One region of the Bacillus sp. FG16 genome, then DNA from elsewhere that is predicted to be linked to it. Evidence: riboswitches for the same ligand, from Rfam matches in the RefSeq annotation. Region 1 holds a riboswitch; the other holds the start of a gene.
What was found. Region 1 has a riboswitch for cyclic di-GMP ahead of ACODS7_RS28125 (WxL domain-containing protein). Riboswitches for the same ligand answer to the same signal wherever they lie in the genome.
Positions count from the first base shown of each region.

Region 2: linked by a shared signal. The riboswitch ahead of ACODS7_RS17780 (methyl-accepting chemotaxis protein) and the one ahead of ACODS7_RS28125 (WxL domain-containing protein) in region 1 are both predicted to bind cyclic di-GMP.

Region 1 covers NZ_JBMDKC010000123.1:6,008-14,007, reverse strand. The annotation lists partial or broken gene ACODS7_RS28145 (alpha/beta fold hydrolase) at 1-402, opposite strand, end outside; gene ACODS7_RS28140 (catalase) at 418-2,448, opposite strand; gene ACODS7_RS28135 (ATP-binding protein) at 2,631-3,884, shown strand; gene ACODS7_RS28130 (ATP-binding protein) at 3,881-5,101, shown strand; cyclic di-GMP riboswitch class I at 5,348-5,436, shown strand; cyclic di-GMP riboswitch class I at 5,508-5,596, shown strand; cyclic di-GMP riboswitch class I at 5,668-5,756, shown strand; gene ACODS7_RS28125 (WxL domain-containing protein) at 5,909-8,000, shown strand, end outside.
Region 2 covers NZ_JBMDKC010000047.1:28,356-36,355, reverse strand. The annotation lists gene ACODS7_RS17785 (non-ribosomal peptide synthetase) at 1-2,679, opposite strand, end outside; gene ACODS7_RS17780 (methyl-accepting chemotaxis protein) at 2,854-4,593, opposite strand; cyclic di-GMP riboswitch class I at 4,727-4,811, opposite strand; gene ACODS7_RS17775 (anaerobic C4-dicarboxylate transporter family protein) at 5,094-6,407, shown strand; gene thiE (thiamine phosphate synthase) at 6,523-7,182, opposite strand; gene thiM (hydroxyethylthiazole kinase) at 7,197-8,000, opposite strand, start outside.

The DNA of each region.
Region 1 (8,000 bases):
GGACTCTTGATTTTTAACGAAAGAGGGGGAGACAGCGTCAATTAATGCGAGCTTAGAAATACGGTGCCCATTATAGCGAGACATATAGCGAATAGAAAGAGCACCACCAACTGAGAAACCGACTAGCGTAGCGTTCTCTACTTGGAGTGCTTCTAGAACAATTGCGATATCATCGGCTAATCGATCATACGTGTAACCAGTCCATGGTTTATCAGATTGCCCATTCCCTCGTATATCCATGGCGATACAGCGAAAGCCGTGCTCGGGTAAAACATTGAGTTGATATTGATACATTTGATGATTTAAAGGCCATCCGTGAACGAAGAAAACAGTCTTACTACCTGGACCAGGATTAACGTCTTGCACAAAAATATGCACATCTTTCTCGACAGTAATAAACATAAATGTCCCCCTATTTTATGAATATGCTCGATCCCAAAAGCGTTGTTTTGTCATAGCTTTAATAAATTCATTTGCTAGTCGTATAGGGTCTTGTTCTATTAAAACACCAGGCTTTCCTTCGATATTTAAAGATTGAATAATAGACGAGCCGTTTTGGAAGGAGCCAATTGGCTTAAAGTGATTATATGATTCTACGACAAATGAACTTGCTTTGTTAAGAAAATGATCATCCATCTTTCCGCTGATAAGAAGTAATCCATCATAAAGGAGTGGTGAGCCTGTTAAGAAAGTATCATTTACTTCCCACTGTCCATTTGGCGTTCCCTGCACTATGCCTAATCGTTCGGAAACGATCACTGGTTGAAGACCTACTTGTTTGAACTGATTTATTATATATTGTGCGCTTGGCCCATCATATCCATTTGCAACAATGACACCTACTCGTAATGTATTAGGACTAAAGGTCGTATTTGCCATACTGAGTGCTGGAGATGATTTTGTAACGTTGGATTCTTGCACATTTGGGATTTTTGCCCCGATAGCTTCTGCAACTAAAGTAGCCAATTCTGTACTAATATGTCCAATCATATCCACGACTTGTTGGCGGACAGATTTACTTTTGACTTTTCCTAATTCAAAGGAGAAAGCCTGCATAATGTGGATTTTTTCGACGTGACTCATACTATTCCAAAATAAACGAGCTTGAGAGAAGTGGTCTTTGAAGCTAGCAGCAGTTTCCCTTGTTTTATGACCAGATACAGTAGAAGGATATGTAACGAATCCCCCCTTTGTCCCAGGTACAGTATAAGGAGAATTATTTGCTAAGGAATTGTTATGGTAGGCAACTTTTCCTTTGTCGATTATATATTTAGACGCACCATCTCTTTGGTTGTTATGAAATGGGCATATCGGGCGGTTAATCGGTAGTTCTTGATAATTTGTACCAACGCGTGCTAATTGTGTGTCTGTATAAGAAAAGAGTCTACCTTGTAAGAGAGGGTCATTGGTAAAGTCAATACCACGGACGATACTTCCAGGGTGTAGTGCCACTTGTTCAGTTTCAGCGAATACATTATCTACATTGCGATTTAAGGTCATTTTCCCAATGATTTTAACGGGAAAATCTTCTTCAGGCCAAATTTTCGTTGCATCTAATATATCGAAGTCGTATTTAAATTCGTCCTCTTCTTCTAAAATTTGAATGCCAAGTTCGTACTCAGGGTAGTTTCCAGCATTAATATTTTCCCACAAATCACGGCGATGGTAATCTGGATCAGCACCGCCTAGTTTTTGTGCTTCATCCCAAATTAACGAATGAACGCCGAGCTTTGGTTTCCAATGGAATTTCACGAATTGTGACTTTCCATTTTTATTAACTAGACGAAATGTATGAACTCCAAATCCTTGCATCATTCGAAAGCTTCTTGGAATTGTACGATCGGACATAATCCACATCATCATTGCAGCTGATTCTTGATTGTTGGCGATGAAGTCCCAAAAAGTATCATGTGCTGTTTGGCCCTGTGGAATTTCATTATGTGGCTCTGGTTTAAGGGCGTGAATTAGATCAGGAAATTTAATGCCATCTTGAATAAAGAAAATGGGAATATTATTTCCTACTAAATCAAAATTTCCTTCTTCTGTATAAAATTTAACGGCGAATCCTCTTACATCTCGATTCGTTTCATTTGCTCCTTTTGATCCAGCTACTTCAGAGAAACGAATAAAAAGCGGTGTTTTTTTTGAAGGGTCTTGTAGAAAGTGGGCCATTGTTAGCTCTTCTAAAGATTCATATAACTCAAAAATGCCATGTGCTCCGTATCCTCGTGCGTGAACGACTCGTTCTGGAATTCGTTCACGGTCAAAGTGAGAAAGTTTTTCTCGCATAAGGAAATCTTCTAGAAGGGTAGGGCCACGATCACTGGCAGTTAAAGAGTTTTCATCATTTGAAATTTTAACACCTGTATTTGTTGTCATTTCCTTTCCTTCATTTTCACGCGTGAAAGATTGGAGTTGTTCTGTCTTTTTATTTTTTTTGCCGTCCATAAAAAACACCTCCCATAATATACGTATTATTGTTTATGTTTTTTATGCTTGTATATAGCATGAAGATATTGCATAGTTGGGATGATTTTCCTCAAATGTTCGATTTATCTTTGTTTGTCTATGAAAATCATTTATTATAATAAATGGTATTCTTCGAGATATTATTTTGAAGGGGTGTTGAAGTGAAAGAAAGTTTTCTATCATATAAAGAAGAAGAAAGGAATGCAAAAATCCTTTTATGGGTGTTATATGTCATTGTTATTGTATATCAAATTTTCTATGCAATCGTATTAGACGATAAATCAATAATGGATAAGGGGTACAACATAGTATGGCAAGTTATGTGCGGAGTAGCAATACTGTGCGTGAATATATATTTAATGAAAAAAGAGAAGGCCAACCTTGTTAAATATGCATGGATATTTGCATACATAGGGATAGAAATCGCTAATATATTTTCGTATGTTTTTTATAATAAGGCGGCGTTTGATGCAACAAATATAATAGAAATTATTCTCATTTTTTTTGTACCCATATTTTTAAATAAAAAATTTTATGTGATTTTACTTTCTTCTATTGTAGGAAAATATTTGATTTATTTATTTGTATTAGAGGAAGTAAAAGCATTTATGTACCTTATTATGTATACACTTATGTTAATAGCGGCATATATCATTTTAAACCGATTTTTACAATATCTTTCAGCTGTAAAGGAAAGTATTGCGATTGCTAGTGAATCGCAAAAATTAGCGGTAATTGGGAAAATGGCAGCGACGGTTGGACATGAAATTAAAAATCCACTCGCTTCATTAAAAGGATTTACACAATTACAACGAGAGAAGCATGAAGAGGATCCTATTTATAAACGTATGATTTTTGAAATAGAAAATATGAATAATATGATAAGTGAGTTGATGGAAGTTGCTACATGCAAACCTTCTATTTATAAGAAACATGATGTGGGGAAAATTGTATTACAAGTAATAACAAGTCTTCGCGAAAAAATGAATGAATTAAACGTACAGTTTATTTCTAATGTGGAAGAAAAAACAATAGAAATTGAATGTGATGAACGAAGAATAAGAGGAGTCTTTTTATATACGATAAAAAATGCTTTAGAGGCAATGGAACAAGGTGGCATATTACATGTAAGATTAGAAAATAAAGGGAAAGAGTATGTAATGATCAGCGTGATTGATAATGGTCATGGTATTAAGCAAGAAAACTTAATTCGTGTTACAGAGGCCTTTTATACAACGAAACAAGATAAAATTGGTCTGGGACTTACGGTAGCGAATCGAATTGTCACCGAGCACCTTGGTGAGCTGCATATTTCAAGTGAAAGAGATACTGGAACGAGAATAGACATCATTCTCCCAAGGAAGTGTGGAAATACTGAAATCCAAGTGGAAGAAAAGCTAGGAGTTACCATATGAATAAAGGCTATATATTTAAAAATGAAGAAATAAAGGCGCTGAAAGCATTTTTAAGTTTATTTTTCATTATATTTTTTGTATATGATCTTGCCTATGAATTTATCGTACCATTAATCGGTGGAGAGCAAGAAGGCGTAGGAGAGTTTGAAGATGGCTTAGGCTTATGGCTTTACTTTTTGATGGTGGTATTGTTTTGTATTGGAATATACTTTATGAAATGGAAAAATGTTTTTGCGGTAAAGTATATTATTCTAATTGGCTATAATGTATTAGATTGTATCCATAACATTATGATTTATTATGGTAGCGATGCAGAATTTGACGGTGGAAATATAGTAGAAGGATTTTTTATTTTGTTCGCACCAATCTTTGTGAATAAAAGATATTTCTGGTTAGTTCCAGCGATACTTGTCGGAAAGTATGCTCTTACAGGAATCATTATTCAATCTTCTCTCGTTTTAATTCCAATGGCATTATATAGCGTATTTACTATCATATGTTGGATTATATTTTTGAGGGTTCAGTCTTACGTTCGTACGCTTGAGATGATGGATAAAGAAATAAAACAGACAGAAAAACTAGCAGCTGTTGGAAAGATGGCAACGGTTATTGGTTATAAGATTAGAAGACCTTTAGCAAACTTAAAAAAACTTGTGAATAAACAAGCAGACAAGCATCCAGAGGATAAAATTTATAGTGATATTATGAAACAAGAAGTAGATCGGATTCATATAATTGCTACAGAACTTAGTGGATTTGAGAAATCTAAATCACTAGAATCAGAAACTCATAACATACAAGAAATTATCTCTTATGTTATTCGAGTTATGGAAAAGCCTGCTTTAAAACAAGGAGTCTATATACAAGGTATTTACAGTAAAGACTTACCATCAATTACATGTGATGAAAAACGATTAAAACAGGTCTTTTTTAATTTAATTAAAAATGCAATTGAAGCAATGTCAGTTGGCGGAACAATTACGATTAAAGTTACTGTAAAAGATGGAATCATCATTCAAGTGAAAGATGAGGGATGCGGCATTCCGAAAGATAAAATTCCAAAGTTAAATGAAGCCTTTTATACAACGAAAGAAACAGGAACTGGTCTAGGTTTAGTAGTTACAGAAAAAATTATTAAAGACCACAACGGTAAAATGAGTTTTGAAAGTGAAGTTGGGGTTGGAACGACGGTTGAGGTTATGTTACCACTGCATTAAATAGAAAAAACATCACTTCCAAATAAGTGATGTTTTTCTATTTTATCTTGCTATTTGTGGATAGTAAAAATCTCATTTTATCGATAAAGAATGTATGATGTATTTCTAAGATCAAAATGTTTTTTTAAGTTTTTATTATGGATTTTTCAGTGAAAAATTTAGACTATAAAAATTAATTGTTTTTTTCTAAAAAAACTATTTTCTTTTTTGGGTTTTAATGGTATATTCAAAACACGATAAATAAATACCTATTTTTGGCACACTATTCGAAAGGATAGGTCGCAAAGCTAAGAGTCTAAAGTAATGAAAATTACTATGATAGTCTGGTTGCAGTTTGGATTTTCACACATAGTTGTATGTATGAAAATCGAAGAGGCAACCGGATTTTTTATTGTCTCAAAAAGAAAAAATAAATGGGCACACTATTCGAAAGGATAGGTCGCAAAGCTAAGAGTCTAAGGTAATGAAAATTACTATGATAGTCTGGTTGCAGTTTGGATTTTCACACATAGTTGTATGTATGAAAATCGAAGAGGCAACCGGATTTTTTATTGTCTCAAAAAGAAAAAATAAATGGGCACACTATTCGAAAGGATAGGTCGCAAAGCTAAGAGTCTAAGGTAATGAAAATTACTATGATAGTCTGGTTGCAGTTTGGATTTTCACACATGTTGTGATGTATGAAAATCGAAAAGGCAACCAGGCTTTTTATTTTCTAGGAATACACATTATGATTGTAAATTTAGCTGAATAATAAATTTAATGTTCAAAATATTCGGTTCATAAGAAGTGAGGGAGGGAAGTACATTGCAAAATCAAATAGGTAAATTTGGGCGTATACTTCTCGCTGGAGGAATATTATTTACGCAAGTTGGTGTGCTAGATTACTCTGCAACGAAAGTTTATGCGGTTACAAACGACGAGCAAGGACGTTTTATCGTTCATATGGATAAACAAGAAATAAAAGTTGATGAAAATGTAGTATTAAAGATTACAAATACAAATAAACAAGATGCTAATATCGAGCTGAAATTATCTAATGAACAGCTGTTCAATGAAGCAGAAACAAAAAAAATGAACGAAAACAATAAAGCGATTCAAAACATTTCAGTAACAGAAGATCACATTGTAAAAATTGAAAAGAATGAACAAAGTAATTTTATCGGTGACGTATATGTAGTCATTCAAATGAAAAAAGCTGGAGAGTACAAATTTGAACCGATAGTGAAGTTTGAAGGGAATGAAAAGAAAATTGAATCTCCTTCTCTACATGTTGTAGAGAAAAAAGAGGCTTTAAATGTAGCTATTTCTGATGAAAATCCAAAGGCTTCAGAGGAAGTTATGAAAAAAGAAATCAGTGAAAAAGTGAAAGTATCGGAAGAAAATAAAAAACAAGAAATAAATGCTACTAACGCTGAAGTTCCAAAAGAAACGAAGACTTTAGCGAAAGAAAAGGTTAATGAAGAACTCATACCAAAGGAAAATGAATTAAAAGAGAGCAATAGGATAAACGAAAGTAATCAGGAATTACCTGCTATTCAACCTGAGAAGGCATTAAAGAGCCAATCTCTACTAGCTGCTAGTCCTGTTACAAGTATTCTTAAATATCCAAATGTAAAAGTAATAAATAATAGAACAGGTGAAGGGCCTTCTATCTTGGGTAAATATGCTTTTAGATTTGTTTGGAGCCCACAAGTAACATATGAGGTAAAGGGTAGTAGCAATGATAGAAGTGGTCAAAGTCAATATACATTTAGAAATTCAAATAGAGAACAGTATGTATTAGTAAAAAAAGCTGGTGAATATCAAGGGAAATGGATAGATGTCCGTATTAATATTCACTCTATGACAGCTTCATCTGTAGATGTTAAAACACCAATAACTAAAGATGATGCAAAAAACTTTTTACAATTATATGGGAACGGAAGGTCAGGACAAACTTATAATGCTTCCTTTGAATTTTATGAACACGGAACAAGTAAAAAAGTACCATTAACAGCAATGTGGAATTTCAAAAGGATAAACAGTTATAAAAATGTTACGTTACGTAATGATGGTAGTCATTTAACGAATTTATACGTGTATGATACGAGTTCAATTAGGTATCAAGACAAAGGGAATAATAAAATAGAGTTTTCTGGAACAGCAGGCCCAGTAGCTACTCCAGAAGCAGATATGACAATTACATTTGATAATTTAACAGAATTACCGCTAGAAGTTAGGTTAAATGCTTCAGGTGTTAATGTATCATACGATCAATTAGCGATTGCACAAATTGAAATTCCAGCTCCAAGTGTAATAGGAGATATTGTGGAAGATAATTCCCGTCAACTTTCTTATAAGGTATATCAAAATATGCCTGCTCAATCGAAAGACATTCACTATGCGAAATCTTTTGTATTAGAAAGTGAAGTGAATAAGGATTTTACTGTGAATAATGTTTCCATTCAAGATGTGGAGAGTGGAGATGATGTAAGTAGCTTCTTTGATATTAGCAGGAAAAACAATAAAGTCACTGCGGTTGCGAAAGCAAATGCGCTAAAAACAGAAGAATTCAACGGGAAAATTTACGAGATGACAATTACAGGTTCTCCTGTAAAAGGTGCTGATGTAATGAAATATTACAAAAATGGTTATCTTGAAATACCGGTGTCAGCTAAAAATTATTTAGATGGTGATAAGAATGGGCAAGATAGTAATCGAGATGGAGTCGCAAAAATAAGCTATAAAGGTATTCCAACTGGGAAACCAGTCCCACAAAAAGTAGTGCAAGGAACAGATTTAACAAAAATGGATATTTCTAAATTTGTGACAGATTTATCTGTAGATACGCATTTGGATGTAGATAAACCAATATCAGTAGTGAAGTTAATCAATATTCCAGATACCAAAACAATAG
Region 2 (8,000 bases), on a different contig from region 1:
CCCAAGATCACCAGGTACTGCTGTTATGCGTTGCAACCATTCTTGACTTATATCTTTAAAGTAATTTGTTAATGTATTAACAATTCTTTGTTGTATATCTTGCGTCGGTCTTACTAAGCAATAAATATGTGCTGTTGTATCTTTTAATAATTCATACAATATATGTGAACCTAAATAACCTGTAGCTCCCGTTAAAAAGATATTTGAAACTTTGCTGTCTGTCACTTCATTTATACGGGAAATTGGATCTGGCTCATGTATAACTTTATATTCATGGAATACTTCTTCTTCCTCAACTTTTAATTCTCTTTGAATTTGTGCTAACCCATATATCGTTCGTTCCTGGAAGAAGTCTTGAATTGTTAAATACGGAAAGTCTTCTTTCAACAAAGTTAAAACTCGCAATACTTTCAATGAATGCCCACCGATTGTAAAGAAATCATCATGAACACCAATTTTTGAGATTCCTAATACATCAATCCAAGCTTTCGCTATTTTTTCTTCCGCTTCGGTAGATGGTGCAATATATTCTTGTAAACGAAGTGGTTCATAGTCTGCTTCTAGTTGTGCTAATCGCTTCAAATCAACCTTTTTATTCGGTGTAAGTGGCAGTTCATTAATATAAATTAATTTAGACGGTACCATATAATCTGGTAATCGTTCTCTTAAATCATGTATTAAAGTTTCCATAGCAACTTCATTACTAGTTGTATAGAAAGCAACTAAGTAATGACTACCTTCTTCACCTTTCTTCGTAAATACAGCTGCATCTTTTACCATTTCATATTTTGCAATTGTGTTTTGGATTTCACCCAATTCAATTCGATGTCCTCTAATTTTCACTTGATTGTCTTTACGATGTAAAAACTCAATATTTCCGTCTTCCAATATTTTAACAATATCACCTGTTTTATATATCTTACTATCATGTTTTTCATGATGTGGAATAAATACTTCCTCTGTTTTTTCCGGCTTATTAAAGTAACCTTTTGCTAAACCTACTGACTCTATATATAATTCTCCTGGAATACCAATTGGACAAACTTTCATATTGTCATTTAATATCCAAACTTTATAATTATCCGCTGGCTTCCCGATTGGGATACTAGCAAGTTGATCGTTTAACTCCGCTGGAATTGGATATGTCGTTGTTGTAATTGTACATTCTGTCGGGCCATACGCGTTATTTAACTGAACGTGAGTACCAATTCTCTCTCGCCATAGTTTTACTACTTCAGCAGTAAGCATTTCTCCACCAACTGCAATCCTCTTTAATGAATCGAGCTTATACTTACTTTCATCTGGAAGATATGTTGCTACTTGTTGTAGGAAAATTGTAGCTAAGCCTAAAATAGATGTTGCCTTTGCTTTATAAATTGCATTTGCAAAAGCTTCTACCGAAAGCCTTTGTTCATCCAATAACACATATATATTTCCACCGCAGAATAATGACGCGAATAACTCCCAAATAGATGCGTCAAAACTAAATGAAGGGAACTGCGCGAAAATATCTTCTTCACTTAATTCATAATGCCTTTGCATCCATGTACATAAATTCACTACTCCGCGGTGCGCAAGCATTGTTCCTTTCGGATTTCCCGTAGAACCGGATGTATAGATCATATATGCGATATCATCAAGATCAATTGCCACGTTCACATCTATTTCTGAAAATTGTTCAATATCGTAAAGAGATAATTCTCGAATATCCTCAAACGGTACTTTCGCTTCTTTCGTTAAAACTAATTTTGATTGGCTATCCTCGATAATATATTGCACTCGATTTGCTGGATAATCTGGGTCAATCGGAATATAAGCTGCACCTGTTTTTAAAACTGCTAATATACTGACTACCGTATCAATACTTCGCTTCATAAAGATACCGACATAATCACCTTGTTTCACCCCATGATGTAATAACATGTGAGCAATTTTATTACTTTTTTTATTTAGTTGTTCATATGTTAATGTTCCCTCCACCGAAGATAAAGCTATACGCTTTGAAAATTTCCTTACTGTTTCACAAAACATATCCGCAATACTTTTATTCGGGTATAGCACTTCTGTGTCATTTATTTCTTTATATATCACTAATTCTTCTTCTGTAATAATATTCATATCTACAACACATTGCGTCTCTTTTTTTATACCTTGCTGAATTACATACTGAATTTGCTTTATATAGCGAAGTGCTGTTTCTTCTTTCAATTGCTTTTCATTATAAGAAACTTCAAAACAACTATCCTTTAATTCAATAAAGTTTAATTGACTATTTCTATTTTCTTTTCCTACTGTAACTGCAGGTTTCCCCCATTTTTCTTCATCATATTGTAACAATATCTTCCGTTCTTCTTCCATACTTTCTAACTGCATGATTTGATCATTAATTTCTATCCTTAGCTCTTCATAAGAAAGTTCTTGTTCAATTGTAATACATAACGGATAACTACTCTGTCTCATGTAATAAGGTATCACTATACGTTTTTCATTACTAACATGATATAGCCATACAAAAGTAGCTGCGATTAAATCTAATTTATTTCGTTCAAACGCTTGTATATCCTTAATTTTCATTTGAGTATATTCATTTACTTGAATATCCTTTGGTATCATAAACGGTTCATAATTTTGTTGCGAAAATTGTTCATATCTCTCCACATATGAACGTTTTAAGAAAATACTCATACTGAATCCTCTCACTCTCCATAATATAAAAATGAAACTTTGATCATTGGAGGACATGTTCCACCAATGATTAAAATCACAACCGTATATCATTAGATATAAATATATAATTATTCATTTTAAAAAAAGATTAAGGTGTAGATTAAATCTACACCTTATATTATTCTATTAACTTTTAAATTCCCCAATTAACTCTTGCAGCTCCTGTGCAAGCCAGCTTAAAGAAGTAGCTAATTCTGCAATATCTTGTACTGACATTTCCTGTTCTTTCATACTCTCTTCAATATTACCACTACTATTCGCATACGTATTTGCAATATGTGATAGTTCATTTACAACTTGAACGATATTTTGGCTATTTTGCAAAATATCACCTGAATTGCTAGAAACCGCCTTAACTTGGTCCGTAACAGAATGTGCTGATTTTGAAATTTTCTCGAAGAACGCACCACTACTTTGAACAAGAGTAATTCCAGATTCTACTTCTTTTGAACCTTTTTGCATTGAAACTACAGCCTCTTCTGCTTCAGCTTGTGTTTCCCCAATTAATTTAGCTATATCTTTCGCTGACGTTTCAGTTTGCTCAGCTAATTTACGTACTTCATCAGCGACCACTGCAAATCCTCTTCCAGCAGCCCCAGCACGTGAAGCTTCAATAGAAGCATTTAACGCAAGTAAATTGGTTTGATTTGAAATACCTGTAATTACGGTTACGATATCACTAATTTCCTTCGATCTTGTTTCCAATGAATAAATAATCGAAGATAAATCTTTTACTGCATTTTGGATTAAATTCATTTGATTAATAATTTGTCCAATTACTTCATTACCTTCAATTGAATGTTGCTCCATACCTTCTGAGGCAACCGCAACCAGTTTCGCAGCCCCAGTTATCTCTTCCACCTTATTTTCCATTCCGTGCACAATTCCTAAGCATTGTTGTACTGAAGTTTCTTGAGACTGTGCTCCTACTCTTAAACCTTCCATGGAACCTGCAATTTCTTGAACTGCCATACTGTTTTCCTCAGTACTTGCCGATAATTCTTGTGATGAAGAAGAAACTTGCTCTGCAGTTTGTTTTACTTTATCTATAATTCCTTTAAATTTCTCAATCGTTGCATTGAAATAAGTATTAATAATACCAATGTCATCTGGTCTTTCTTTTAATTTAATACTTAAATCACCCTCACCAACTTTACGTAATCCCTCTCTTAGGTCTTTTAATGGGGCTAACGAATTACGAACAATAAAGAATTGAATAACAGTCGCAATAGCTAATGAAATACAAATGAATAGTAAACCTTGCATCATAAATTTCTTCTTTGTATCTGGAATAACAGAAGCATCTACATCTGCCGCAACAATTGCGACAATATTTTTTTCTCCATCCGTAATGGGCTCTAATATTGTCACCCATGAGCCTAGTTCATCTTCATATACTTCTGTCATTTGTGCCTTTTTCGTATCTATCACTTTATCGTATGCCTTCATCCAATGAGCTGGTTGTTCATAATAGTCACCCGGCTTTACAGGTACTGCATTTGTTAACTCTGTAGTCAAACCAACGATTTGTAATTCTCGTTTGTCATTGGGTTTTGCTCCCGTAATATACGTTTGTCCAACACTTTTTAAATCTTTTGTCACTTCATCTAATTGCTCTTTTAACTTTTCCTTCTTCTCCTTTTGGGCTGTAGGATCTTTCGCAAGATCTTTCACTAATTCTGCGTCTAATTGATTTATTACAGTATCTCCTGTTTCAATAGACTGTCTTTCAAATAAAGACATCATACTATTTTGAAACATGTTGAAACTTAACGCGCCCATACTTCCAACAAGCGTCAAAATAACTAGTACGGTTAATAAGACGTTCTTTTGAAGAAACGTTAACTTATGCCAATACTTTTTCATTAATATCCACCTTCCTTAATTAACATAACAAAAAAACAAAATATACGAATATTTTGTTTGAAAATGTTTCTCAATATATTCGAGAATAAAAAAAAGCCAATGTAAAAGCATTGGCCAAGACCAACCCTATCCGTCCGGTAACTGGCTAGCATAGCCTTTCGACCTTAGCTCCTGTAGTTTTGCGTCCTCATGTTTCCATCAGTTTGCCTTTCTCGCTGAACGAGTTGAACGATATGGGAGTTCTATGAGAATTAATTTATTCTCTTTCAAAGATTACAACATATAAATCAAAATGTCTACTTATTTAGAGATATAAATACAAATTTTTAACGCATTGCTTTTTCGAAATAATTTCAAAAAGTACGTGAATGTTACTTTTTTTGTGTTATATAATAAAAAATGTATAAATAACAAGGATTTCTTCGGGTATTTATTTAATTTTCATTCAAATTAAACTATTCGAATATATCTTAATTAATGAATTTCGGAGGTAGTTTATCATGTTTTGGCTACAATTTCTTACCTTGTTACTCTGTATTTTTATTGGTGCACGCCTAGGCGGAGTTGGTTTAGGAGTAATGGGTGGAGTTGGTATGGCAATACTCGTTTTTGTCTTCCACTTACAACCGACCGCGCCTCCTATTGATGTAATGCTCATGATTTTGGCAGTAATTACAGCTGCTGGTGCTTTGCAAGCTGCTGGTGGAATGGACTATCTTGTTCATCTAGCTGAAAAAGCATTGCGAAAAAATCCAAAGCGTATTACTTTTTTTGCTCCAATTGTTACTTATTTATTCACACTATGTGCAGGTACTGGTCACGTTGCCTATTCTGTACTTCCTGTTATTGCAGAAGTCTCTCGTGAATCAGGGATTAGACCGGAACGCCCAATGTCGATTGCCGTAATCGCTTCTCAGCAAGCAATTACAGCTAGTCCGATTTCAGCTGCCACAGTTGCTCTTTTAGCAATGTTCGCTGACTATAAAATTACCTTATTAGATATTTTAAAAGTAAGTATCCCTTCTACTTTCATTGCTTGTATGTTAGCAGCATTCGTTGCTAGTAAGATGGGAAAAGAATTAAATGAAGACCCTGAATACTTAAAACGATTAAACGAAGGAATGATTCCTAAACTTGAAGAGAAAAAAGAATTTGTAGGTGTAAAAGGCGCCAAATTATCAGTTATCCTTTTCCTAGTTGGAACCTTCCTTGTTGTACTTCTTGGTTCATTTGAAGCACTTCGTCCAGGATGGATAGTTGATGGGAAGTTAGCTCGTCTTTCCATGCCGAACACAATTGAGATGGTTATGTTAACTATCGCGGCTCTTATTATTATTTTCTGTAAACCAAATGTAGAAAGCATTGTGTCTGGTAACGTCTTTAAAGCAGGGGCAACAGCAGTTGTTGCTATTTTCGGTATCGCTTGGATGGGAGATACTTTCTTTAACGGAAACTTAAATATGATTCAAGGATCCATTCAGCATTTAGTAACAAGTGCACCTTGGCTATTTGCCATCGCGCTATTCATTCTATCTATTTTACTGTACAGCCAAGCAGCAACAGTACGTGCCTTAATGCCACTTGGACTATCCCTTGGTATTCCACCAGCACTACTGATTGCGATGTTCCCTGCAGTAAACGGATATTTCTTCATTCCAAACTATGGAACAATCGTTGCTGCCATTAACTTTGACCGTACTGGTACAACAGGTATCGGTAAATACGTATTAAATCATAGCTTTATGATTCCAGGTTTAATCGCAACATTTACTTCTATCGGCATTGGAATGCTTTTAATTTCTATTATGTTTTAAAGAAAAAGCACAAACCTTTATTTAAAAAGGTTTGTGCTTTTTTAATCAAACGTTTGTTTAAAATTTGGGGCAGTCCATTTCTCCATGTAGCACTTAAAATACTACACGTCCTTCCCTACAAACTTCTCTTTACTTCTTCAGCTAATTTTCTCGTACTTTCATACGCAGATTCAGCTAAACTAATTGCTGAAATAACTGAAACACCTTCCGCACCCGCCTCTATAACTGCCGCTGTATTTTCAATTGTAATCCCGCCAATACCAACGATTGGCACTGTAATTCCTTGTTCTCTAAAATAAGCTAATCCTTTCGTTCCTTGAACCGCTTTCGTATCTTTTTTCGTACTCGTTGGGAAAATAGGTCCAACGCCTAAATAATCTGCTCCATGTTCGATTGCAAAGCGTGCTTCTTCAATTGTATGAGCAGATACACCGATAATTTTATCTCCCATTTTTTCACGAACAGATGTAATTCCTTCATCATCTTGTCCTACATGAACACCATCTGCATCTAATTCAATGGCTAATTCTACATCATCATTTACAATGAAAGGAACACTATATTCCTTACAAAGAGTCTGCAATTCTTTTGCAAAACGCACTCTATCCTCTCCAATTAAAGAACCTTCCCCCTTTTCACGAAATTGAAAAAGTGTCACTCCACCATCTAACGCTTCTTTCAATACAGTTAAAGGATCCTTCGTGCAGTTATTGCTTCCCATAATAAAATACACTTGTAATAGGTTAGACATTTTCTTTGTTTCAATGCGCATCATGTGTTTCATCCCCCTTACTCTAACTCCTCAATCTTCCCATACTTCTCCATATCAGCTGAAGTTGTATTCGCTAATTGATTTAAAAATTCAATTTGGAAACTACCTGGCCCTTTTTCTACTGTTTTAGCAGCTGCCAGTTCTGCAGCTACACCATAAAACGTTAATGCGGCTACTGCTGCTTTTACATAATCTTTTTCAACTGCTACAAATGCTCCTATTACCGAAGTTAGTAAACACCCTGTTCCCGTAACTTTTGTTAAAATAGGATGACCATTTCGAATAAGAACAGTTCGCTCTCCATCTGTAACAACATCTTCTTTTCCAGTAATGACCGCAACTGTATTTAGTTCATCTGCTGCCTGCCTTGCAATACTTACAACATTTCCATTTCCAGTACCAGCGTCTACCCCTTTAATTTCCCATTTCTCATTAATAACGTTTGCTATTTCAGCCGCATTTCCGCGGATAATTGCTAAATCGATTTCAGCCGGAATATGTCTCGCAACTTCTGTTCGATACGAAGTTGCTCCTGCACCAACTGGATCAAATAGTACTGGCACATTGTTCACATTTGCTGATTTACCAGCGAGTAACATCGCTTCTACTTCCTCAGGACGAAGTGTCCCCATATTTAATACTAACGCTCCAGCAATGCTAGCCATTTCTGCTACTTCCTCTTTTGCATACGCCATTACAGGCGATGCCCCAAGTGCCAACAAACCGTTAGCAGTAAAATTTGTTACAACAACATTTGTAATATTATGAACTAACGGATTAGATTCTCTCACCAAATCCACTACTTTACTAATTTCTTTCAT